Regions from separate parts of the Stenotrophomonas oahuensis genome, predicted to be linked through region 2. Evidence: riboswitches for the same ligand, from Rfam matches in the RefSeq annotation. Region 2 holds a riboswitch; the other holds the start of a gene.
What was found. Region 2 has a riboswitch for glycine ahead of PDM29_RS04790 (trimeric intracellular cation channel family protein). Riboswitches for the same ligand answer to the same signal wherever they lie in the genome.

Region 1 (12,093 bases), 670 kb from region 2:
GCTGCTGTCGCAGCTGATCCTGCGGCACCGGGCCAATCGTGATGGCACGCGCCTGCCTTTCCGCATGGCGGGGTATCCGTATCTCACCGTCGGCGCGCTGGGCATCCTGGTGCTGATCTTCGGGCTGCTGTTGTCGGAAGAGGTGACCCGGGTGCAGTTCCTGTCGATGGCCGCGCTGACCGCGTTCATTGCGGTCAGCAGTGAAGTGGCGCGGCGGGTCAGGCGGAACCGCATCGAAGAATGAATGACAAACGGCCCGCGGAAAGCGGGCCGTTGTGTATTGGCGGACAGGCCACCTATGAGATACCCGGCGCAGGAAATCCGGTAGGGTCGCACGACAGTCGACCGCCGATATCGCCAATCCGTGCGTTAGGGCATGACCCTCGAACGAAGAAGCGCTTCTCCGTCGGATATCATGCCCCACCGTGCCGATCGCCGCTACCGGCGGTCGACTGTCGTGCGACCCTGCCGGGCAGCATTCTGCGCGGTGATGCGACGCCTTATCCAGCGTAGCGACGCGCGGTGCGCGTCAACGCGAGCAGCCGGATCAGGTCCGAGCGTGCGCTAGATTACCAACGAAAACCGGTGCACTCACTCCGGTTACAGCCGTTGCCACTGTGGTAGAACGCACCATCTCTTTCGCCAATCGTTTCACTTCGGTGCGATGCCGTGTGTCAGTAGCTTCATCCCCGTGAGTCGAGGCTTCCGAAGTGCCTGCGTGCAGTGACGAAAGTTCAGGATATGACCTTTCGTGTGTGGTGAAACAGCCTGTCTGCAGCGTGTTCAAGTTGGCATCGCTGAGCGAGCGATGCGCGGTAATCAGTGCGGCGCTTGCCGCATTGAAGATGGAATCGGGTGATGCGTCGAGAGTTTGGGGGTTCGCTGTGTTCGAGGAGGAAGTGAATGATGTTGCGTAATTGATCGGCGCAGGAGCAAGGAGGTGCTTTGGCATCATGGGCGTGGCTCACTTGGAGTTAATGTAGGTTGATTGGTGGGCGGCGCAATGAAGCGGCCCGCCAGCGCGGGCCGTGTTTCATTCCTCAGTGGTGGTGGCTTTCATTGCCGAGTCAGGCTGCGAGCTGCCCGGGGTTGAATCCGCCGTCGTTACTCACATGAACGGCGCTGGGCACGTTGCCAATGAACTTCGGATTCAGCGGCGCTGCTCTGGGAACGGGGACCCATCCGTAGATGTCGGCAATGATGCCCGGCACTTCGTCGGCGAACACAGTGGGTCTTTGTTCGAGGGGGAGATTGGGGTCAACTGGCGATTCCCCGGTTGCATCGATGGTTCGCATGAGTTCTACGAGGTATGCGTCCTCATACGTCTCCTTCTGCGGAGTCAGCTCATGTGCCCATGAGGCGGACGCATTTGCGATCGTCACGTCCATTCGGTTGGCGGTCGAGGGGGCCGCTGTAGCTGGCTCGACGTTGAGGTCGATATGGCGGTGGATTGATTGCCTCTGCGGAATGAAGCTTGGCTTTTGGGAGATTTCGTTTGGCATGGATGACGCCGTCTATTGCGGCGCATTTATGAGTGACCCATGACGATAGTGATTTGAACGAATCGCGGGTTTCAAGATTCGCGCATCGTTAGCCGTGGCGGGGCAGACCGTAAGCCTGTTTCGATGCAGGTTCATGGGGACTGTCAGGAATTTTGTGTTCGGGCATAACATGTTGAAAAGGATCATGTATGCCACCCAAGAAAATGACCGCCAAGGCCGCTGCCCGTCAGCTGCCTACCCTGCCTGCCGAGCTCGTTGAGCAGCTTGCCAACGGAGCGACGACCGCGGGCGAGATCCTGGACATCACCACAGCCCTGAAAAAGGCCTTGATTGAGCGGGCACTGAAGGGCGAGCTGGGCCATCACCTGGGGTACCCACCCGGAAGCGAGCGACCGGAATCGACCGGCAATCAGCGAAATGGAACGTCCAGCAAAACCGTTCTGACTGAGGATGGCCCCCTGCGACTGGACGTTCCCCGGGACCGGGATGGCAGCTTCCAGCCCATCCTGATTCCCAAGCACGAGCGGCGTTTCACTGGTTTTGACGACAAGATCGTCGCGATGTACGCGCGCGGAATGAGCGTCCGCGACATCCGCGCGTTTCTGTCTGAACAGTATGGAACAGACGTGTCGGCGGACTTCATCAGCTCGGTGACCGACGAGGTTCTGGAAGAGATTTCGGCGTGGCAGACGCGTCCGCTGGAGCTGATGTATCCGGTGGTGTTCTTTGATGCCCTGCGCGTCAAGGTGCGTGACGAGGGCGTAGTGCGCAACAAAGCGATCTATCTGGCATTAGGCGTTCTACCTGATGGAAGTCGCGACATCCTGGGCATCTGGATCGAGAACACAGAAGGGGCCAAGTTCTGGATGAAGGTCTTCAACGACCTCAAGACGCGCGGCGTGGAGGACGTACTGATAGCGGTGACCGATGGCCTTAAAGGCATGCCCGAGGCGCTGGCGGCGGTCTACCCAGCGACCACTCTCCAGACCTGCATCGTGCATCTCATCCGCAACAGCTTGGACTACGCCGGCTGGAAGGATCGAAGGGCTCTCGCAGCCGAGCTGAAGCCCATCTACCAGGCCATCAATGCAGAGTCCGCCGAACAGGCCCTGGAAGCGCTGGAGGCCTCGCCGCTGGGCAAACGCTACCCCTCGGCGCCCCAGGCATGGCGACGGTCATGGGACCGCGTCATACCCTTCTTCGCGTTTCCACCTGAGATCCGTCGTGTCATCTACACCACCAACGCCATCGAGAGCGTTAATGCGCAGCTGCGGAAGGTCATCAAAACCCGAGGGCATTTTCCAACTGACGAGGCGGCGATCAAGCTGATCTGGCTGGGGCTGCGCAACATCACGGCCAACTGGGGAGGCACCAGCCACGGCTGGAAGAACGCGATGAACCAATTTGCCGTACTTTACGGGGACCGATTTATCCGGAGCCCGTACTAAGAAGCCGGGCTGTCACAGGGCAGCCCACGTCGCCCGAACACAAAAATACGGACACTCTCGGTTCATGCCCAAAAGTGCCTATCACCGTTATCGGCGGTCGACTGTCGTGCGACCCTACCGTTGAATTCCAGCATTCCAGCATTCCAGCATTCCAGCATTCCAGCATCCGGCCACCCGGGCTCCAGGGCTCCAGGGCTGCCGGGCATTCCGACATCCCGCGTAGTGACGTGCCATGCGCGTCATCGCAATCATTCCGCGCCAACAAAAACGGCCCGCTTGCGCGGGCCGTCATCGTTTCCATCAGCGTGCAGCAGCCTTAAACCGCCACACCCTCATCTTCCTTGTACGCATCAATCGGAATGCACGCGCACATCACGTTCTTGTCGCCGTACACGTTGTCCACGCGGGCCACCGGCGGCCAGTACTTCTGCTGCTTCAGGCTGGCCAGCGGGAAGGCGGCCAGTTCGCGCGGGTAGGCGTGTTCCCACTCGCTGCCCGACACGGCGGTGGCGGTGTGCGGAGCGTTCTTCAGCGGATTGTCTTCACGATCCAGACGGCCATCTTCAATCGCGGCGATTTCCTCGCGGATCTGGATCATCGCATTGATGAAGCGATCCAGCTCATGCAGCGATTCGCTTTCGGTCGGTTCCACCATCAGCGTGCCGGCCACCGGGAAGCTCAGGGTGGGGGCGTGGAAGCCGAAGTCGATCAGGCGCTTGGCCACGTCTTCCGCCACAACACCCGAGGTCTTCTCCAGCGGGCGCACGTCCAGGATGCACTCGTGTGCGACAAGACCGTTGCGACCGGTGTACAGGGTCTTGAAGTGCGGAGCCAGACGCTTGGCGATGTAGTTGGCATTGAGCAGGGCCACCTGGGTGGCCTTGCGCAGACCGGCGGTGCCCATCAGGGTGATGTACATCCAGCTGATCGGCAGGATCGAGGCGCTGCCGAAGCTGGCCGCGCTGACCATGCCCACATCGCCTTCGCCGCCCAGTACCTTGGGCAGGAACGGAGCCAGGTGCGACTTCACCGCACAAGGGCCCACGCCCGGGCCGCCGCCGCCGTGCGGAATGCAGAAGGTCTTGTGCAGGTTCAGGTGCGAAACGTCCGAACCCCACTTGCCCGGCTTGGCCACGCCGACCAGGGCGTTCATGTTGGCACCGTCGGTGTACACCTGGCCGCCGTGCTGATGAACGATGTTGCAGATCTCGACGATCTCTTCCTCGAACACGCCGTGGGTGGACGGGTAGGTCACCATCAGCGCGGCCAGACGGTCGCTGTACTTCTCGGCGTTGAGGCGGATGTCCTCGACGTCCACGTTGCCGTTGGCGTCGGTCTTGGTCACCACTACCTTCATGCCGCACATCTGCGCCGAGGCCGGGTTGGTGCCGTGCGCGGAGTCCGGAATCAGGCAGATATCGCGGTGGCCCTCACCGCGCGAGCGGTGGTAGGCGCGAATGGCCAGCAGGCCGGCGTATTCGCCCTGCGCGCCGGAGTTCGGCTGCAGGCTGACGGCGTCGTAACCGGTGCACTCCACCAGCATCGCTTCCAGGCCGTCGATCAGCTCCTTGTAACCGATGGACTGGTCGGCCGGGGCCAGCGGGTGGATGTTGGCGAACTCCGGCCAGGTCACCGGAATCATCTCGGCGGTGGCGTTGAGCTTCATGGTGCAGCTGCCCAGCGGGATCATGGTGCGATCCATGGCCAGGTCCTTGTCGGCCAGCGAGCGCAGGTAACGCAGCAGCTCATGTTCGCTGTGGTGGGTGTTGAACACCGGGTGGGTCAGGAATTCGCTGGTACGCACCAGATCCGCCGGCAGGGCGTCGGCGGTGGCGATGTCCAGCGCGTCCACGTCGACGACGGCACCGAACAGCTGGCCCAGCGCGACGATGTCGGCGCGGGTGGTGGTTTCGTCCAGGCTGATGCCCACGGCTTCGCTGTCGATGGCGCGCAGGTTGATGCGGGCGGCGGCGGCCTTGGCGTGGATGGCAGCAGCGTCGATGTCCTTGACGTGCAGGGTGTCGAAGAAGTGCTCGCCGACGTTGACGCCAGCGTCGCGCAGCGCGGCGGCCAGAATCGCGGCCAGGCGGTGGGTGCGGCGGGCAATGCGGGTCAGGCCTTCCGGACCGTGGTACACGGCGTACATCGAGGCCATCACTGCCAGCAGCACCTGCGCGGTGCAGATGTTGGAGGTGGCCTTCTCGCGGCGGATGTGCTGCTCGCGGGTCTGCAGGGTCAGGCGGTAGGCCGGGTTGCCCTGGGCATCGATGGAGACACCGATCAGGCGGCCCGGCATCGAGCGCTTGTAAGCGTCACGGCAGGCCATGAAGGCCGCATGCGGGCCACCGAAGCCGAACGGCACGCCGAAACGCTGGCTGTTGCCGACCACGATGTCCGCGCCCCATTCGCCGGGGGCGGCAATCAGGGTCAGGGCCAGCAGGTCGGTGGCCACGGCGACCAGGCCGCCACGTGCATGCACGGCATCGGCCAGCGCCTTGTAGTCGCCAATGTGGCCGAAGGTGTCCGGGTACTGCAGCAGCACGCCATAGGAATCGGCTTCCAGCGCTTCGGCCGGGGTGCCCACGCGCAGCACGATGCCCAGCGGCTCGGCGCGGGTGCGTAGCAGTTCCAGGGTCTGCGGGTGCACGGCGTCGTGCACGAAGAAGGTGTCGGACTTGCTCTTGGCCGAACGCTTGGCCAGGGTCATTGCTTCAGCGGCGGCGGTGGCTTCGTCCAGCAGCGAGGCGTTGGCGATCTCCATGCCGGTGAGGTCGGCACACAGGGTCTGGAAGTTGATCAGCGCTTCCATGCGGCCCTGCGAGATCTCGGCCTGGTACGGGGTGTAGGCGGTGTACCACGCCGGGTTTTCCAGCACGTTGCGCAGGATGACGTTCGGGGTCAGGGTGCCGTAGTAGCCCTGGCCGATGAAGGTGCGGAAGACCTGGTTCTTGTCGGCAATGGCGCGGATCTTGGCCAGTGCTTCCACTTCGGTCAGCGAATCGGGCAGCGCCAGCGGCGCGGGCGACTTGATCGAGGCGGGCACGATGGCGTCGGTCAGGGCGTCCAGCGAGGCGTGGCCGACCACGTCGAGCATCTGCGCGATTTCAGCGTCGTTCGGGCCGATATGGCGTTCGACGAACGCGGCGTGGTGTTCAAGCTCGCGCAGGGTAGGGGTGTTCTGGGACATGGCTGGCTTCCGGAAGAGTGGGCACGCACGTTCAGAAGACCTTCCGGTCTTCCTGGGTGCCCCTCTGTCCTTTTGCCTGAGAGTTTAAAAGCGCGCGGCTGCGTGCTTCGTGCCCCTTCGGCGCCGGCATTGGCCGGTCTCTCCAGAGTTTTGCTGCGGGTGGTATCGGGCCTGAGCGATTACGGGCGTTGCGCCTTCGGCAGCGGGGGCTCAAAACGACGCTCCGCTTCTCCCACCATGTTGCCCGGCGATTATAGCCCAGCCCCCCGCCGCACAACGGCCGCACGGCAGATGAACACGGGTTGCGAACCGTACGCATTCAGCCCCTTGGGCATGGAACTGGCCGACGCAACGGCCTATCATGAGCGGATTCTCGTATTCATCAGGCACCGCCCGGGTTTGGGCCGGTGCCTGCCTGCGTTCGCGCAGGCCGCTGACGGAACCCAGCCATGACACCCGCCTCACCCTCCACGCGTCGCTTGGCCCTGCTGCTGGCCGGCCTGGCCATGTTCGGTCCGTTCTCGATCGACACCATCTTTCCGGCCTTCCTGCTGCTGGGTGAGCGCCTGCAGGTGGACCAGGTGGCGGTGCAGCAGACGGTCAGCGTGTACCTGCTGTTCTACGGGCTGATGAGCCTGGCGCACGGTCCGCTGTCGGATGCCTTCGGGCGGCGGAGGGTGATCCTGGGCGGGCTGGTGGTGTTCATTGCCGCCTCCATCGGCTGCGCGCTGTCGCGCGACCTGACCACGCTGCTGGTGTTCCGCGCCCTGCAGGGCGTGTCGGCTGGCGTCGGCGTCATCGTCGGCCGCGCGGTCATCCGCGATCTGTACCACGGTGCGGACGCTCAGCGGCTGATGAGCCAGGTGTCGATGATTTTCGGCGTGGCCCCCGCCATTGCGCCGATCATCGGCGGCTGGATTCTGCTCGGGGGCGGCGACTGGCCGTTGATCTTCTGGTTCCTGGTCAGCTTTGCGGCGCTGCTGCTGCTGGCCACCGGCAAGTGGCTGCCGGAAACCCTGCCCGTGGAAGAGCGCACGCCGCTGTCCACCGGCGCGCTGCTGCGCAGTTATGTGCGGATGGGCTCGAACCCGCGCTTGCTGCGGCTGGCCGCGGCCGGTGCGTTCAACTTCTCCGGCATCTTCCTGTACATCGCCTCGGCCCCGGTGCTGGTGATGCAGCACCTGAAGCTGGGCGAGGGCGGCTTTGCCTGGCTGTTCATCCCGACCATTGGCGGCATGACCCTGGGCTCGTTCCTGTCCGGTCGCATGGCCGGGCGCATGACCGCGCAGCGTCAGGTCAGCATCGGCTTCGCGCTGTGTGGCGTGTCGGCACTCGTGAACCTGGTTTATGTGCTGTCGGTGACGCAGATCGCGGTGCCCTGGGCCGTGCTGCCGATCTTCCTCGGCGGCGTGGGCATGGCGCTGATCTTCCCGATCCTGGCCCTGGCGGTACTGGACATGTACCCGCACCAGCGCGGGCTGGCCTCGTCGATGCAGATGTTCCTGCAGTTGATGATCAACACGGTGGTGGCCGGCATGGTCTCGCCGCTGCTGAGCAGCCAGCCGCTGCATCTGGCGCTGGGCTATGGCGGCTTCTTCGCCATCGGGGCCAGCTTCTGGTACTGGGAGCGCCACTGCGAACGCCGTCGCGCACTGCTGGCCGAGCCGGCCTGAATGCCGGCCCTGGCGACCCGCTGCGGTATCCTTTCCCCATTGATGCAGTCCGGACGTACCTGATGTCGACCACCTCCAAGCTGCGCCGCGACCTGCGCCGGCGCCGTGAAATCGAAGAAGCCAACCGCGAAAAGGCCCATGCCTCGCCGGTGGAGCCGCATGCGGAACTGCGCGACCAGCAGCGCACGCTGCTGGCCGGCATTGTCCGCCGTGATGGCGAATGGGTTCTGGGCATGGATGGTCGCATTGCCGGGCAGAGCCCCAGCGCCGCGCGCGTGCTGGCGCTGATCATGCAGGCGGCCGAACTGCACGAACGCCAGGGCACGCCGGTGCGGCTGGTGTATTCCGATGCGCTGAAGGACGCCGCGCATGCCGAAGCCCAGGCCGATGGCCTGGACTTCGATCAGTTCAAGGTGCAGTTCGCGGAAAGCCTGAAAAAGAAATCTTAATCCCGGTAGCGCCGGCCGTTGGCCGGCCCATGGGATGCATCCGGAGGGCCGGCCAACGGCCGGCGCTACCGTCAGTATTCCGGATTATTCAATCACTTCGACATTCGGGAACTTGTCGATCACGCACTTCACGTAATCGGCCGGCTTCAACGCCGAATAGGGCGTCTGGTACGTCACCAGCTTGCACTGGTAGCTGCGGCCGCCCACGTTCCCCGGCACCCAGTCGTAGTTCTCTTCCCAGTAGATGGGCAGCGCGCCAGCACCACCTTCATCAAACTGCTTCATGCCCTTGCAGCCCAGCACCTCGTTGCCGGGCACCGGCACATTGAAGTACTGCGCGGCCGCCTTGTAGTAGGTAATGCGGTTCTGCGACTGCAGGTGTTCGGCGCTGCCGCCGCATTCCACGCCACCGTTGATGATCTGCGTGGTCACCCCGAACCCGGGCACCAGACCGTTGCCCACATCATGCGCGTTCGGCTGCCACGTGCCATCAATCACATGCATCATCGATGGCTTCGGCGGCTGCGGGTACATGTAGAAGAACGCCGCGCTCGCCAGATTCAACCAGGTGTCGGCGACCAGATCCGGGCGGTCGAGCAGGGTGCGCACAGTGCCGAACATGGCGTCGGAGAACGGCCCGTAGTTGTAGTTGTACGAAAGCTGCTTGGCCCCGCGCCCGAAGTAGCTCTTGTAGCGGCCGGCATTCGGGCCGTCGGCAAAGGTGCCGCACGGCCAGGTCTGGCCCTGCCACGTACTGGGATTGCATTCGCCAGCATAGCCATCGGCGCGGTCCTCGCTCCAGCCCATTTCGCGCACGTGCACCAGCGCCTGCCGCCACTCGGGGATGGCGCTGTGCGCATCGTGGCCGCCGGTTTCCTGTGCGAAATGCGCCACCATCGTGGCCAGGGTCTTGCGGCAGATCGCGTTGGAATCGCGACCGTCGGTATAGGTGGCGCAGATGGCCGGGAACTTTGCGAAGGCCTGCAGGAAGCCGCGATAGGTGTATTCCGGCGCGCGCAGCGGGAACAGGAACTCGAACTGTTCGTTTCTGACCAGCGCTTCCACCCGGCGCACGTTTTCCGGATTGGCCGGACGTAGTGGCTGCACCGCCTCGACCTCTGCGTTGGGCAGGGTACGGATAGAAGCCAGGGTCTGCTGCATCAGCGGGAAGTCGGTCAGCCGGGCCTCATCGGCATGCAGGCTGCTGAGCGGAATCAGCACCGGTTCCAGCGGGTCCGGGTCTGGATCGGGGTCCACCGGGGTACCACCACCGCCATCACAGCCGGGCTTGGTTTCGGCCACTTCTTCCCAGGGAGACAACCACGGCTGCGCGGGGTCGATCTGTGCCGGCGACTGACCGGCATCCGCCCACCACTTGGCCTTGAAGTAACGGCCCTGGAAGATCACCACGCAACCGGCGGTGTAGGTCTGGGTAGGGCTCCAGGTGTCGCTGGCAGCGGTGGTTGCGCTGCGCGACTGCTGGGAAGAAGCGGCGTGCGCCGGCGCGGCACTGGCGAGAGCCACCAGCAGGGCAGTGCTCAGCAAAGCAGGGGTGTGCATGATGCGTCCCGATGCGGAAAGGAAGATGCACGGTAGCGCTGGAGTGCGCGAATGGATTTCGTATTTGTTTGAAGATTCGTTTTCCTTGATGTGTATCCAACTTCGCAGATGGAGTGCGTCACAGTTCGCTCGATCATTTTTCCCAGTGTTGCGGACCACAGCTAGGCAGTTGCGTCCATTCGCGCTGATGCCGCTGAGGAAAAGCTTAGCTGTTCGCCTCACAAGTGTGAGGTCCGTCTCAAATGTGTGCCCGCCGGAATTCTCTTACAAACGATTGAGGCGATGTCGGCGGGATGTTCATGTGGCGATGTTGGATAACGATGAGTGCGCGAATGGCCTGCGCATCAATCTCCATTTTGGACAAGAGGGTGATTTGTCTTGAAATCCATCGAAGAGCTCTACTTCGAGTTCGACCTCTATGGCTACGTCGTTTTGCGCGAAGCCTTGAATCCTTGTCATCTGAAGAAGCTGCAAGAGTACTGGTCGAAACATCTGGATGGTGAGCCGTTGCATGACATCAATCTGGACTGGGGCGAAGAGTGGAGGCAGCTTGTAGATCCTGAGCCTGTCTTCCGTTTTCTAGCTGCAGTCTTTCGAGAGAAGTTCCGCATGGATCACATGTTCTGTGCCAATGAGCAATTCGTCAGTAGTGCCGGGAACCTGCATCACCATGCCGACATGTTCGATGAAGGAATTTTCTATTGGGTTCGGAACGGTCGTGTGCACGCAGGGCTGATCGGCGTCCAGTATGCGTTGACCGAGATGGGGGCAGGGCAGAGCCACTTCTGTTGGGACTGTCAGGAATTTTGTGTTCGGGCATAACATGTTGAAAAGGATCATGTATGCCACCCAAGAAAAAGACCGCCAAGGCCGCTGCCCGTCAGCTGCCTACCCTGCCTGCCGAGCTCGTTGAGCAGCTTGCCAACGGAGCGACGACCGCGGGCGAGATCCTGGACATCACCACAGCCCTGAAAAAGGCCTTGATTGAGCGGGCACTGAAGGGCGAGCTGGGCCATCACCTGGGGTACCCACCCGGAAGCGAGCGACCGGAATCGACCGGCAATCAGCGAAACGGAACGTCCAGCAAGACCGTTCTGACTGAGGATGGCCCCCTGCGACTGGACGTTCCCCGGGACCGGGATGGCAGCTTTCAGCCCATCCTGATTCCCAAGCACGAGCGGCGTTTCACTGGTTTTGACGACAAGATCGTCGCGATGTACGCGCGCGGAATGAGCGTCCGCGACATCCGCGCGTTTCTGTCTGAACAGTATGGAACAGACGTGTCGGCGGACTTCATCAGCTCGGTGACCGACGAGGTTCTGGAAGAGATTTCGGCGTGGCAGACGCGTCCGCTGGAGCTGATGTATCCGGTGGTGTTCTTTGATGCCCTGCGCGTCAAGGTGCGTGACGAGGGCGTAGTGCGCAACAAAGCGATCTATCTGGCATTAGGCGTTCTACCTGATGGAAGTGCGCGACGTCCTGGGCATCTGGATCGAGAACACAGAAGGGGCCAAGTTCTGGATGAAGGTCTTCAACGACCTCAAGACGCGCGGCGTGGAGGACGTACTGATAGCGGTGACCGATGGCCTTAAAGGCATGCCCGAGGCGCTGGCGGCGGTCCCCAGCGACCACTCTCCAGACCTGCATCGTGCATCTCATACGCAACAGCTTGGACTACGCCGGCTGGAAGGATCGAAGGGCTCTCGCAGCCGAGCTGAAGCCCATCTCCAGGCCATCAATGCAGAGTCCGCCGAACAGGCCCTGGAAGCGCTGGAGGCCTCGCCGCTGGGCAAACGCTACCCCTCGGCGCCCCAGGCATGGCGACGGTCATGGGACCGCGTCATACCCTTCTTCGCGTTTCCACCTGAGATCCGTCGTGTCATCTACACCACCAACGCCATCGAGAGCGTTAATGCGCAGCTGCGGAAGGTCATCAAAACCCGAGGGCATTTTCCAACTGACGAGGCGGCGATCAAGCTGATCTGGCTGGGGCTGCGCAACATCACGGCCAACTGGGGAGGCACCAGCCACGGCTGGAAGAACGCGATGAACCAATTTGCCGTACTTTACGGGGACCGATTTATCCGGAGCCCGTACTAAGAAGCCGGGCTGTCACAGGGCAGCCCACGTCGCCCGAACACAAAAATACGGACACTCTCCTTCTGTTGCATCCCTGGCTCTCACCGCGCCAATTTCCCTGTTCCCGACGCGTGTAGACGTCTAGAAGACAACGAACTGCTACGGCACGTTCACCTGAATGCCGGGGATGCACTG
Region 2 (12,093 bases):
CCCCAGCTCACGATGGCGGGCGATGTTCTCCAGCACCACGATGGCGTCATCCACCACCAGCACCGCGGCCACGATCAGCGCCATCAGCGACAGCGTATTGAGCGAAAAGCCCAGCAGGGCGATCACCGCCAGCGCGCCGAGCAGCGATACCGGAATCGCCGCGCTGGGAATCAGCGCCGCACGCCAGTGACCCAGGAAACCGAGTACCACCAGCACCACCAGTGCGATGGCCAGCACCAAGGTGAGTTCGGCTTCGCGCAGGGTGGCGCGGATCACCGGCGAGCGGTCCATCACCAGGTGCATGTCCACGCTGGTCGGCAGCAGTGCCTGCAACGTGTCCATCTGCGCGGTGATGGCGTCCACCGTTTCGATGATGTTGGCGTCGGGCTGTCGGCTGACAATCACCAGCACTGCGGGGCGTTCGTTGTGGAAGCCACTGGCGTAGCGGTCCTCCACGCCTTCGCCGACCGTGGCCACATCGCGCAGGAACACCGGACGCCCGTCGCGCAGGGCGACGATGAGGTCGCGGTACTCGGCGGCGGTGCGCAGCTGCAGGGTGGCATCCAGCTGCCACTGCTGCGATACGCTGGCCACACTGCCCAGGGGTTTGAGCGCATTGGCATTGCGGATCGCAGCCGCCACGTCGTCCAGTGCGATCCGGTACTGGTTCAGTGCATTCGGGTCCAGTGACACCCGCACTGCCGGCAGCGAGCTGCCGCCCACCTGGACCTCGCCCACCCCCGGAATCTGCGCCAGCTTCTGTGCGATCACCGTCGAAGCCACGTCGTACACCTGTCCCGGCGAGAGGCTGTCCGAGCTCAACGCCAGCGCCAGGATCGGTGCCTGCGACGGGTTCACCTTGTGATACTGCGGCATGCCCGGCATGCCGCTGGGCAGCTGCGCACGCGAGGCGTTGATGGCGGCCTGCACTTCGCGTGCTGCGCTGTCGACGTCAACGCCCAGTTCGAACTGCAGCTCCACCTGGGTGGAGCCCTGGGTGCTGGCCGAATCGATCCGGGTCAGGCCGGGCAGGGTGCCCAGTGCGCGCTCCAGCGGGGTGGCCACGTTGGCCGCCATCGACTCCGGGCTGGCCCCGGGCAGACTGGCGCGCACATTGATCGCCGGGTAGTCCACCTGCGGCAGCGGAGCGACTGGCAGCAGGCGCAGACCTAGCAGTCCGGCCAGCACCACGGCCACTGCCAGCAGCGTGGTCGCCACCGGGTGCAGTACGAACCAGCCGATCACCCGCGATAGGGGGCTCACGCGTTGGCCTCGGCCACGTGCTCATCGGCCTCCGCGCGGCGGCGGAAGCGGTCGAAGAACAGGTAGATCACCGGGGTGGTGAACAGGGTCAACACCTGGCTGACAATCAGGCCACCCACCATCACCAGTCCCAGCGGCTGGCGTAGTTCCGCGCCGGAGCCGCTGGCGAACATCAGCGGAATCGCGCCGAACAGCGCCGCCAGCGTGGTCATCAGAATCGGGCGGAAGCGCAACAGCGCCGCCTGGTGGATCGCCCGGCGCGGATCAAGACCGTGCTCGCGTTCGGCTTCCAGCGCGAAGTCGATCATCATGATCGCGTTCTTCTTCACCAGGCCGATCAGCAGCACGATGCCGATCACTGCGATCAGGTCCAGGCTGCGACCACTCAGCAGCAGTGCCAGCAGTGCGCCCACGGTGGCCGAGGGCAGGGTGGACAGAATGGTGATGGGATGGATGAAGCTCTCATACAGCACGCCCAGCACCAGGTACATCACGACCACAGCGGCCAGCACCAGCCACAGCGTGCTCGACAGAGAAGCACGGAACGCATCGGCGGCACCCTGCAGGCGCAGCTCCACGCTGGCCGGCAGGCCGATGGCATTGCGTGCGCCTTCGATGCTGGCCACCGCCTCGCCCAGTGACGCGTCGGGTGCGAGGTTGAACGAGAACGTCACCGCCGGGAACTGCCCCACGTGATTGATCAGCAGATGCGCCGGACGCTGTTCGATGCGGGCGATGCCACTCAGCGGCACGGGCCGGCCATCGACACCGGCCACATGGATGCGCTCGATCGCATCCGGACCAAACGCGGCATCCGGACGCGCCTCCAGTACCACGCGGTACTGGTTGGCCTGGGTGAAGATGGTGGAGATCTGGCGCTGCCCGAACGCGTCGTACAGCGCGTCGGCCACCGCATCCACGCTGATGCCCAGACGTGCCGCCGCAACCCGGTCGATCAACACGTGGGCCTGCAGGCCGCGATCCTGCAGATCGCTGGCCACGTCCCTCAGGGCGGCCTGCTGTTGCAGGTGCGCCAGCAGCTTGGGCGTCCACTGCGCCAGCTCGGCGTTGTCGGGGCTGGTCAGGGTGAACTGATACTGGGTGCGGCTGATCCGGTCTTCGATGCCCAGCTCCTGCACCGGCTGCAGGTACAGGCGGATGCCCGGCACCTGCGCCACCCGCTGCTGCAGGCGTTCGATGATGGCCGCTGCGCCGGCGTCGCGCTGTGCGTGTGGCTTCAGCTCGATCAGCAGGCGACCGCTGTTGAGCGTGGCGTTGCTGGCGTCCACGCCGATGTAGGACGACAGGCTGGCCACGTCCTCGTCCTGCAGCAGGGCATCGGCCAGTGCCTGCTGGCGCTGGGCCATGGCCTGGAACGAGATCGACTGCGGTGCCTCGCTGATGCCCTGGATCAGCCCGGCGTCCTGCACCGGGAAGAAGCCCTTGGGCACCCACAGATACAGCAGCGCGGTCAGCAGCAGCGTGGCCACGGTGGCCCCCAGCATCAGCGGCTGGCGCTGCAGCACCCAGTGCAGCTGGCGGTCGTACATCGCCACCACACGGTCGAACGGGTCACCCTGCTGGGCCGATTCCTGCCCGTCCGGATCGCGGCGGGTGGCATGACCGGCCTTGAGCAGGCGAGCGCACATCATCGGGGTGAGGGTCAGCGACACCAGCAGCGAGATGCCGATGGCCACCGCCAGGGTGATCGCAAATTCATGGAACAGCTTGCCGACCACGTCGGCCATGAACAGCAGCGGGATCAGCACGGCGATCAGCGAAAGTGTCAGCGAGATCAGGGTGAAGCCGATCTGCTTCGCGCCCTTCAGCGCCGCCTGGCGCGGCGTCTCTCCGCGCTCCAGATGACGCGCGATGTTCTCCAGCATCACGATCGCATCGTCGACCACGAAGCCGGTGGCGATGGTCAGCGCCATCAGCGTCAGATTGTTGAGCGAGAACCCGGCCAGCAGCATCACCCCAAACGTGCCCACCAGCGACAGCGGCACCGCGATGCTGGGAATGATCGTGGCCGGGATGTTGCGCAGGAACACGAAGGTGACCATCACCACCAGCGCGATGGCGATCACCAGTTCGTGCCGCACGCCGCGGATGGACGCACGGATCGACTCGGTACGGTCACTCAGCACCACCACGTCCACACCCTTGGGCAGCGACGCCTGCAACTGCGGCAGCAGCTCACGCACCCGGTCCACCACCGCGATCACGTTGGCACCGGGCTGGCGCTGGATGTTGATCAGCACCGCCGGCGTGGTACCGGACCATGCCGCCAGCTCACGGTTCTCGGCTCCGTCTTCCACAGTGGCCACGTCGCCCAGGCGCAGCGGCGCGCCATCGCGGTAGGCCAGGATCAGCTGCTGGTACTCCCGTACCGAGCGCATCTGGTCGTTGGCATCAAGCATGATCGCGCGGGTGGGACCATCGAAGCTGCCCTTGGGCATGTTGACGTTGGCCGCACCGATCGCATCGCGGATGTGGCCCATGCTCAATCCGTTGGCCGCCAGGGCGGTCGGGTTGACCTGGATGCGAACCGCCGGACGCTGCCCACCGGCCAGACTGACCAGGCCCACGCCCGGCAGCTGCGACAGACGTTGCGCCATGCGCGTGTCGACCAGGTCATACACCTGCGGCAGGGCCAGGCTCTGCGAGGTCACTGCCAGGGTCAGAATCGGCGTGTCGGCGGGATTGACCTTGCGGTACACCGGCGGCACCGGCAGGTCGTCGGGCAGGAAGCTGTCGGCGGCATTGATCGCCGCCTGCACTTCCTGTTCGGCCACACCCAGCGCCACGTCCAGGGTGAACTGCAGGGTGATCACCGAAGCACCACCGGAGCTGGTGGACGACATCTGCTTCAGACCGGGAATCTGCCCCAGCTGCCGCTCCAGCGGCGCGGTCACTGCACTGGTGGTCACGCCTGGGCTGGCACCGGGATACAGCGTGGTCACCTGGATGATCGGGTAGTCCACCTGCGGCAGGGCGGCCACCGGCAGCAGCCGATACGCCAGCACGCCAGACAGCAGCAGCGCCACCATCAGCAGCGTGGTCGCTACCGGGCGCTCAATGAACGGGCGCGAGAGGTTCATGCGCCTTTCCGCGCGCTGTCCGCCTCGGTCACGATCAACACAGGGGCACCGTCGCGCAGGCCATCGATGCCTTCCACCACCACGTTCTCGCCGGCCTTCAATCCTTCGCGTACCGCCACGCGCTCGCCATCGGCAGGGCCGAGCACCACATTGCGCAGGTGCGAGGTGTTGTCCGGCGCAATCACGTACACGTAGCTGCCCTTGCTGCCGAACTGCACGGCGGCATTGGGAATGACCACGCTGTCGGCGCTGCTGACCTGCAGGCGCACGTTGACGAACTGGTTCGGGAACAACGCCTCGTCGGCATTGGCAAACTGCGCGCGCAGCTTCAGCGTACCGGTGGCGGTATCGATGCGATTGTCGAGGCTGGACAGCACGCCGTTGCCCAGCGCCTGGCGCTCCTCACGGTCCCAGGCTTCCACGGTGAGCTGCGGGTTGGCGCGCGCGGCGCTGACCACTGCCGGCAGGTCGGGTTCGGGCACGGTGAACAGCACGCTGATCGGCGTGGTCTGGGTGATGGTGGCCAGCGCATCGGTGTCGCCACTGCGGACCAGGTTGCCCACATCCACGTTGCGCAGGCCCATGCGTCCGGCCACCGGCGCGGTGATGCGGGTGTACTGCAGCTGCAGGCGGGCTTCATCCACGGCGGCCTGGTCGGTCTGGCGGCGGCCTTCCAGCTGGCGCACCTTGCTGCGCTGGTCGTTCAGATCCTGCGCCGAGACGAAGCTCTGCCGCTGCAGTTCCTCGAAGCGCTTGAGCTGGCTGCGTGCGTTGTCCAGTTCGGCCAGGTTCTGCTGCTGGGTGCCCAGCGCCCGCGTCAGCTGTACCTGGAACGGGCGCGGGTCGATCTCGGCGATCAGGTCGCCGGCCTTGACGTGCTGGCCTTCGGTGAATGTCAGCCGCAGCAGTTCCCCATCCACGCGGCTGCGCAGACTGACCGTGTTCAACGGGGTGACGGTGCCAAGGGCCTTGAGTCGCACCACCAGGTCTTCCTGGCTCGCCGTGGCGACCCGCACCGGGGTGGCCTGCGGCGGCCGTTCGGTCGGCGCGGCGCTGCCTGGTGCGAGCAGCTTCCAGCCGGCAACGGCAGCAAGGCCGACGGCGGCGGCGATCAGCAGGGACTTGGTCAGGCGAGGTGAAGACATACGCATCCTGCGCACCCTCGGGCAGAGCAGTGCGTCCATGGGGACCGGCCGCAAGCGGCAGATCGGAGCAACGGGGGAGGGTGTCTGGCAGACCGCGGGCATGCCACGGCCATTGGCTGGATGCCGTTCAGAAGAACGGGCCACCCATGATACAGATGGCCCGCTTATGTCTCACATGACAATGGTCATGGGCGATGGGTCAATGCACCTCATCCCGGTACACGAACTTCGGCATCTCCCACCGGAAATGAATCGCCAGCAGCCGGAACGCAAAACCGCCGCCCAAACACCACAACGTAGCGGCATTCAACGACACCCCCAGTTCCAGCAACCCCAGATACGCCGCACCGGTCAGCAACGTCACCACCGCATACAGCTCCTTCTGGAAAATCAGCGGCACCTCGTTGCACAACACATCGCGCAGCACGCCGCCAAACGCGCCGGTCAACATCCCCGCTATCAGCACGATCGGCGCAGCATGGCCGGCCTCACGCGCCACCGCACAGCCAATCAGGGTGAACGCCACCAGCCCCAGCCCATCCAGCACCAGAAAGGTGCGGCGGAAGTGGTGCATCCAGCGCGCCAGCCAGGTCGCGATCAGCGCCGCACAGATGGTGAAGCCCAGGTACTCCGGATGCTTCACCCAGCCCAGCGGGTAATGCCCGAGCACGATGTCACGCAGCGACCCGCCGCCCAACGCGGTGACACAGGCAATGATGATCACGCCGAACAGGTCCATGCGGCGGCGGCCGGCCGACAGCGCGCCGGTCATGGCTTCAGCCGAAATGGCGATGAGATAGATGATGGAGAGCAGCATGGGGGAGGCTCCGGTACGGCAGGCAGGAACACGAACGCGCGCCCCGCCCATGCGCGGGCACAGGTGGGGTTCAACGTCGGTTGCCGCTCCCGCTGTCCTTTTGCCTGAGAGTTCGGTGGCCAGGCCACGTGCCCCTTCGGCGGGTCAGTGAAGACCTCTCTCCAGATCGGCGTGCTGGATGCATGGTTGGTGGCGTATCGAGCCACCGGCCTGAGCGATTATGGGAGCCTGCGCCTTCGGCGGGTGCCAGCGTGGCACCTCTCTCCTGCATCCGGGGGCGATTCTAGCAGCCAGGGGCCGGTCAATGCCCGATAATCCCCCCATGGTTGCTGAACCCGCCCCTTGGTACGTGTACCTGCTGGAATGCCGCAACGGCAGCTATTACGCCGGCATCAGCAATGACGTGGAGGCCCGCTACCAAGCCCATCTGGCGGGGAAGGGCGCGCGCTATACCCGCGCCAACCCGCTGGTAAAGCTGCTGGCCAGCCGCGCCTACCCGGACCGGGCGGCGGCTTCGAAAGCCGAATGGCAGCTCAAGCGCCAGCCGCGGGCACGCAAATTGGCGTGGTTGCTGGCGGCGGAAACTGTGTTGCCAGGGTAGGGCGGCTCGGCCACAATCCGATCAAACCCATGGAGTGGTCCTGATGAACACGCATGCGATCCGGATGCCGTTGTTCGTTCTCGGCTTTCTGTATCTGTCTGCCTGCATGAGCAATACGCATGCAGGTCCCCAGCATGGCGACATCGGTTCTTCGGCCGAACTGACGGCCACCGTCACGCCCGCCGACATCCGTGCGGCGCAGATACCGTTGGATCCGGCCAAGGTGCCCGTGGGTCTGCGCTCGTTGACCCCGCTGGCGCAGCAGTGGGGCATAGCAGACGACGCCGTCCGGGACGCCATGCAGGCGCAGTCCAGCGAGGGACAGAAGGCGGCATTTGCCGACAAAGTCATTCCCCATCTGAAGGAGATCGATGCCTGGCTGAATTCTCTGCCTAATGATGGACAGATGAGCGATGAGGCCGCCGCCTTCATGTTCATGCAGTCGGCATTGACGGAAATGGACTTGTATCCCATGGAGCCACACGATGGATGAGTATCGATTCGGCAACGGCGAAATCGAAGCGGTGCTGGCGACCGACGCTGAAACGCGTTACCGCTATTTCATCAAGCGAACTGCAGACTGGGAGCAGGTATGGAGTTTGCGTAATGTGGACGGCTGGGTGTTGGCGGCAACGGATGACGGGCGGCAGGTGGCACCCTTCTGGCCCTTCCAGGCGTTCGCTCAGCGAGCGGCTGTTGCGCAATGGGCGGACGCGGAGCCTACACCAATTCCTCTCGAGTCTTTCATGGAGCGCTGGTTGCCAGGTCTTGCCAACGACGGGCGGCTCGCCTGCGTGTTTCCCGGGTTGAATGGCCGTGGGCCAACGGTGGAGCCTCTGATGCTCAAGGACGATATCCAGGATGAACTGGATCGACTGGAATAGTCGCGCTGGTGCAGCAGCAGGGGGGGGCCATGACCGCCCTCTCGAAAGCGCTCGTTGCCATGCTGCTGCTGTGGGCCTTGGTGGCTGGCATCCCGGTGCTGGGGTATGTGGTCGCACTGGGCATGATCGAGGGTCGCCCAGCCCCTGTGCATGTAGACGCTGGGCCCGCTGTCAGCTGCCGGAACCAGATCGTCACGCGCATGCGTGTGGTTGATGCGTTCTGGGTCCGGGAATCCGAAACCGGGCACGTCACCCTTGCGCCCGGGCATGAGGAAGCCGCATGGGCAGCACGACGCCATCTCTCACAGTTGCCGCGGACCGGCATGCTGCGATGGCATTTCCAGAGTGCGGCGCTGCACGTTTGGATCGTCCGGCAATGGACGCCGCTGCAGATCACCGAAACCGCGCGGCTTGGAGGAGCATGTCGCGCTCGGCGAAGTCTCCGCTGACACCCGCCGGCATGCGAAGATCGGCCTGAACCCTTGCGCCGCCAATGGAGGAAACGATGTCCACGCTTTCCCTGCTGCTTGCGCTGGCTCCGGTTGCCGCCGCGCCGGTCGCAGATCCCGCAACCCTGGCCGCCATTGAGGCCACCTGTCTGGACTACGTGGATGGTCAGTTGGAAGCAGATCCAGCGCGGGTGGCCCGTTCGCTGCATCCGGACCTGGCCAAGCGCGCTGTTCTCGGTGACACACCGGACGAGCGGTTGGGCCTGCGCCGCATGTCCAAAGATGAGCTGGTGGCGTTGACCAAGCAGGGCGCGCTGAAAACTCCCAAGGCTGAGTGGAATCGTAGTTGCCGGGTGCTGGACGTCACCGGGAACACCGCCTCCGTGCGCCTCGAGACCCCATGGTTCGTCGACTACTTCCACATGGGCCGTTTCGACCAGCGCTGGATCATCGTCAACGCCCTCTGGTACCCCAAACCCAAACCGTAGAGACGCGCCATGCGCGTCTTACGCCGACCCGGAAATCCCATGAGCACCATCGATCAACACAAAGCCAACAACATGTTCGGCAAGATCGTCCTCGCCGGCATCACCTATCTGGATGCGGACGGCAACGCCCTCGAACAGAAACAGTACGCCGGCGAGATACTGCGCATCAATGAAGAAGAGGGCGTGGTGCTGGCCAGCCTGATCGACGGCGAGGAACTGTTCCTGCCGCCGCATCTGGATCATTACAAGGTGGCCGAGCCGGGCGACTACACGTTGCGTTCCATCGACTTCACCGTGACCGACCCGGACTACCTGTGCACCTGGGATGTGCATCTTGCGCATGGCAATGATGATCCGGACGCGACCTGACCGCTGGGGTAGGGTCGGTCGATAGACGACCGCCGATACGGGTGCTACGTCCGGGGACGCATGACCGGTAAACGAAGGCGCTTCCCGGCAGACCCCATGCGTCAAACGGCCGATCAGGTGTCATCGGCCGTCGTCTATCGACCGACGCTACCAGGAGGCAGTTTGCGTTCGCAGCGATCCATCATCTTTCGAACGACATCCATGATGCCGGTGATTTCCTCCGCCGCTGCACCCGCCATGCCTTGGGTGAGTTCATCATTCGACTTGGCGACGTCAGCAGCATAGGGGGAAAGGGCAGCCAGACAATTCGCCTGGTCCCCCTCGCGGTCATGGGCCGCGGCAAGTTCCAGGCGAAGAGCGGCAACCGATGAGTACGGCAGGGTTTCCACGCACCTCTCGGTCATCGTTCTGATGGTGCCAAGCTGCCCCTTGCCCGTGCCGGCCCGTTCAAGAGTCTTCTGGATACTGCCCTCTGTACACATCGGGTCGACGGAAAGATACAGGCCCTTGAATGATCCATTGTGTCCGCAATAAGCAGCGCATGCGTCAGGCGTGGATGTGTCCAGTTCAATGCCTCGTTCTGTTCGATGCATGGTCAATGGGCAGTGACTGGTTCCTGGAGCCGGGTCGACGTGTGTGGATTGGAGGCTCCTGTTGGTGGTTCCACTCATTCTGCATTCGTAGCCCGAGGAATTGCTGTGCAGTTCGAAGCGCAGCAGGTCATTCTTGCGGGTCTCGGACAGCAGCAGTTCTCCCCAGCCCCCTTGGGTGACGTAGACGTGGGTCGTCTCGCCAGTGCTGCGAGACGAAGCGCCAGTCAGTCCCTCTGCTTGTGTGGGGTTTGGGGCACAGCTCGTGGCGGCCGCAATAGCCAACAGCGCTGTTGTGAATCTGATCGTTCCCATGCGGCACCTTCCCTGTGAACCTGTGCCGGAATCTAGCAAACAATCGGGAGCGGCAAGCGGTCTGCGTCAGGGACGCCGATCCTGCTGATCATCACCAAAAATGATCCGCGCGCTGCGCTGGTAGCTCCAGTACGCGACCGCCCAGTTGAGCAGCACCACGATGCGGTTGCGGAAGCCGATCAGGAAGAACACGTGTGCGGCCAGCCAGAACCACCAGGCCAGCACGCCGGACAGCTGCAGCTTGCCCAGGTGCACGATGGCGGCCATGCGACCGATGGTGGCGAGGTTGCCGTAGTCTGCGTACTTGAACGGCCCCGGTGCGGCTTTACCTTCCAGCCGCGCGCGGATCGTGCTGGCGACATGCTTGCCCATCTGCTTGGCGGCCGGGGCCACGCCCGGCACCGGCTTGCCATCGGCCTGGCTCAAGGCTGCCAGATCGCCGGCGACGAAGATCTCCGGGTGCCCGGCCAGGGTCAGGTCGGGCTGCACCGGTACCCGCCCGGCGCGGTCCAGCGGCACGTCCAAGGTGCGCGCCAGCGGTGAGGCGGCCACGCCGGCGGCCCACACCACAGTGCGGGCGGGGATGAACTGTTCGCCCAGCTGGAAGCCTTCGCCATTGATGTCGCTGACCGGGGTGCCGGTGAGCACCTCCACACCCAGCTTCTCCAGCTGCCGGCGCGCCTTCAGCGACAGCACCTCAGGGAAGCTGGACAGTACGCGTGGGCCGGCTTCGACCAGCCGCACTTTGGCGCTGGCCGGGTCGATATGTCGGAACTCGTTGCGCAGGGTATGCCGGGCAATCTCGGCCAGTGTGCCGGCCAGTTCAACGCCGGTAGGGCCGCCGCCGACCACGGCGAAGCTCAGCCATGCCGCCTTGCGCGCCGGGTCCGGTTCGGCCTCGGCGCGCTCGAATGCCAGCAGCAGCTTGCGGCGCAGCGCGATGGCGTCATCCAGCGTCTTCAGGCCAGGTGCATCGGCGGCCCACTCGTCGTGACCGAAGTACGCGTGCGTGGCTCCGGTGCACAGCAGCAGGGTGTCGTAGGGAATCTGGCTGCCGTCGGCCAGGGTGATGTCCCGGGCCTGCTTGTCGATCGAGGTCACTTCGCCCAGGCGCACTTCGACATTGCGCTGGTGGCCCAGGATGTGGCGCAGCGGCGCGGCGATGTCCGGGGCCGACAAGCCGGCGGTGGCCACCTGGTACAGCAGCGGCTGGAAAAGGTGGTGGTTGCGCCGGTCCACGAGTGTGATGCGGATGCGGCTGCTGGCCAGCGCGCGGGTCGCCCACAGGCCGGCAAAACCGCCGCCGATGATGACCAGGTGGGGCAGGGGGTCACGGGTCATGCACTTGCTCCTTGGCTGGGGCCGGCGCTCCGGTCCCCGTGGAAACGTTGTCGTCGCGACAGATGGTCGCATGCAACGCGCAAACTTCACGTGCATGGCCGATACTGGATTCAGCAGCCGTCGCGCTTGCTGGCGGCCCCATGTTCCATTGATGGAGTGCTCCGATGACCGAACCGGAAAAGCGCATCGCCCTGTTGATCGATGCCGACAACGCGCCTTCGTCCAAGATCGACGTGGTGCTGGCGGAGGTCGCGCGCTATGGCGTGGCCAACGTACGGCGTGCCTATGGCAACTGGAAGAGCCCGCGTCTGAAAGGCTGGGAATCCGTGCTGCACGAATACGCCATCCGCCCGATCCAGCAGTTTGCCTACAGCCGGGGCAAGAATGCCTCGGACATGGCCATGGTGATCGACGCCATGGACATGCTCTACGCGCGCAATCTGGACGGGTTTGCGATTGTGTCCAGTGATGCGGATTTCACCCCGTTGGTGATGCGCCTGCTCACCGATGGGGTCAAGGTCTATGGTTTTGGTGAGAAGAAAACACCGGAACCGTTCGTCAACGCCTGTTCGAAGTTCACCTACCTGGAAGCGCTGGGCCAGGGCCATGCCGCCGACCCGGAGGTGGAGCAGGACAACGAGGAAACCCGCCCGCGCAAGAGCGGTGCGGAGCTGCGCAGCGACACCCGTCTGGTGCAGATGTTGCGGCGCGCGGTGGCATCGGCCGAGGG

Region 1: it holds a riboswitch for glycine, as region 2 does, so the genes downstream of both, gcvP (aminomethyl-transferring glycine dehydrogenase) here and PDM29_RS04790 (trimeric intracellular cation channel family protein) in region 2, are expected to answer to the same signal.

The regions. Positions count from the first base shown of each region.
Region 1 covers NZ_CP115541.1:402,591-414,683, reverse strand. Annotated here, with positions in the region: gene PDM29_RS01910 (amino acid permease) at 1-244, shown strand, start outside; gene PDM29_RS01905 (hypothetical protein) at 1,068-1,502, opposite strand; gene PDM29_RS01900 (IS256 family transposase) at 1,691-2,950, shown strand; gene gcvP (aminomethyl-transferring glycine dehydrogenase) at 3,267-6,137, opposite strand; glycine riboswitch at 6,192-6,293, opposite strand; gene PDM29_RS01890 (multidrug effflux MFS transporter) at 6,587-7,810, shown strand; gene PDM29_RS01885 (hypothetical protein) at 7,873-8,259, shown strand; gene PDM29_RS01880 (glycoside hydrolase family 19 protein) at 8,344-9,819, opposite strand; gene PDM29_RS01875 (hypothetical protein) at 10,198-10,641, shown strand; gene PDM29_RS01870 (IS256 family transposase) at 10,662-11,411, shown strand; gene PDM29_RS01865 (transposase) at 11,341-11,919, shown strand; gene PDM29_RS21005 (phytanoyl-CoA dioxygenase family protein) at 11,929-12,093, shown strand, end outside.
Region 2 covers NZ_CP115541.1:1,073,858-1,085,950, reverse strand. Annotated here, with positions in the region: gene PDM29_RS04805 (efflux RND transporter permease subunit) at 1-1,263, opposite strand, end outside; gene PDM29_RS04800 (MdtB/MuxB family multidrug efflux RND transporter permease subunit) at 1,260-4,364, opposite strand; gene PDM29_RS04795 (MdtA/MuxA family multidrug efflux RND transporter periplasmic adaptor subunit) at 4,361-5,509, opposite strand; gene PDM29_RS04790 (trimeric intracellular cation channel family protein) at 5,709-6,326, opposite strand; glycine riboswitch at 6,411-6,501, opposite strand; glycine riboswitch at 6,510-6,604, opposite strand; gene PDM29_RS04785 (GIY-YIG nuclease family protein) at 6,631-6,927, shown strand; gene PDM29_RS04780 (hypothetical protein) at 6,971-7,420, shown strand; gene PDM29_RS04775 (DUF2750 domain-containing protein) at 7,413-7,811, shown strand; gene PDM29_RS04770 (hypothetical protein) at 7,841-8,260, shown strand; gene PDM29_RS04765 (nuclear transport factor 2 family protein) at 8,317-8,748, shown strand; gene PDM29_RS04760 (hypothetical protein) at 8,788-9,117, shown strand; gene PDM29_RS04755 (hypothetical protein) at 9,252-10,022, opposite strand; gene PDM29_RS04750 (NAD(P)/FAD-dependent oxidoreductase) at 10,089-11,363, opposite strand; gene PDM29_RS04745 (NYN domain-containing protein) at 11,528-12,093, shown strand, end outside.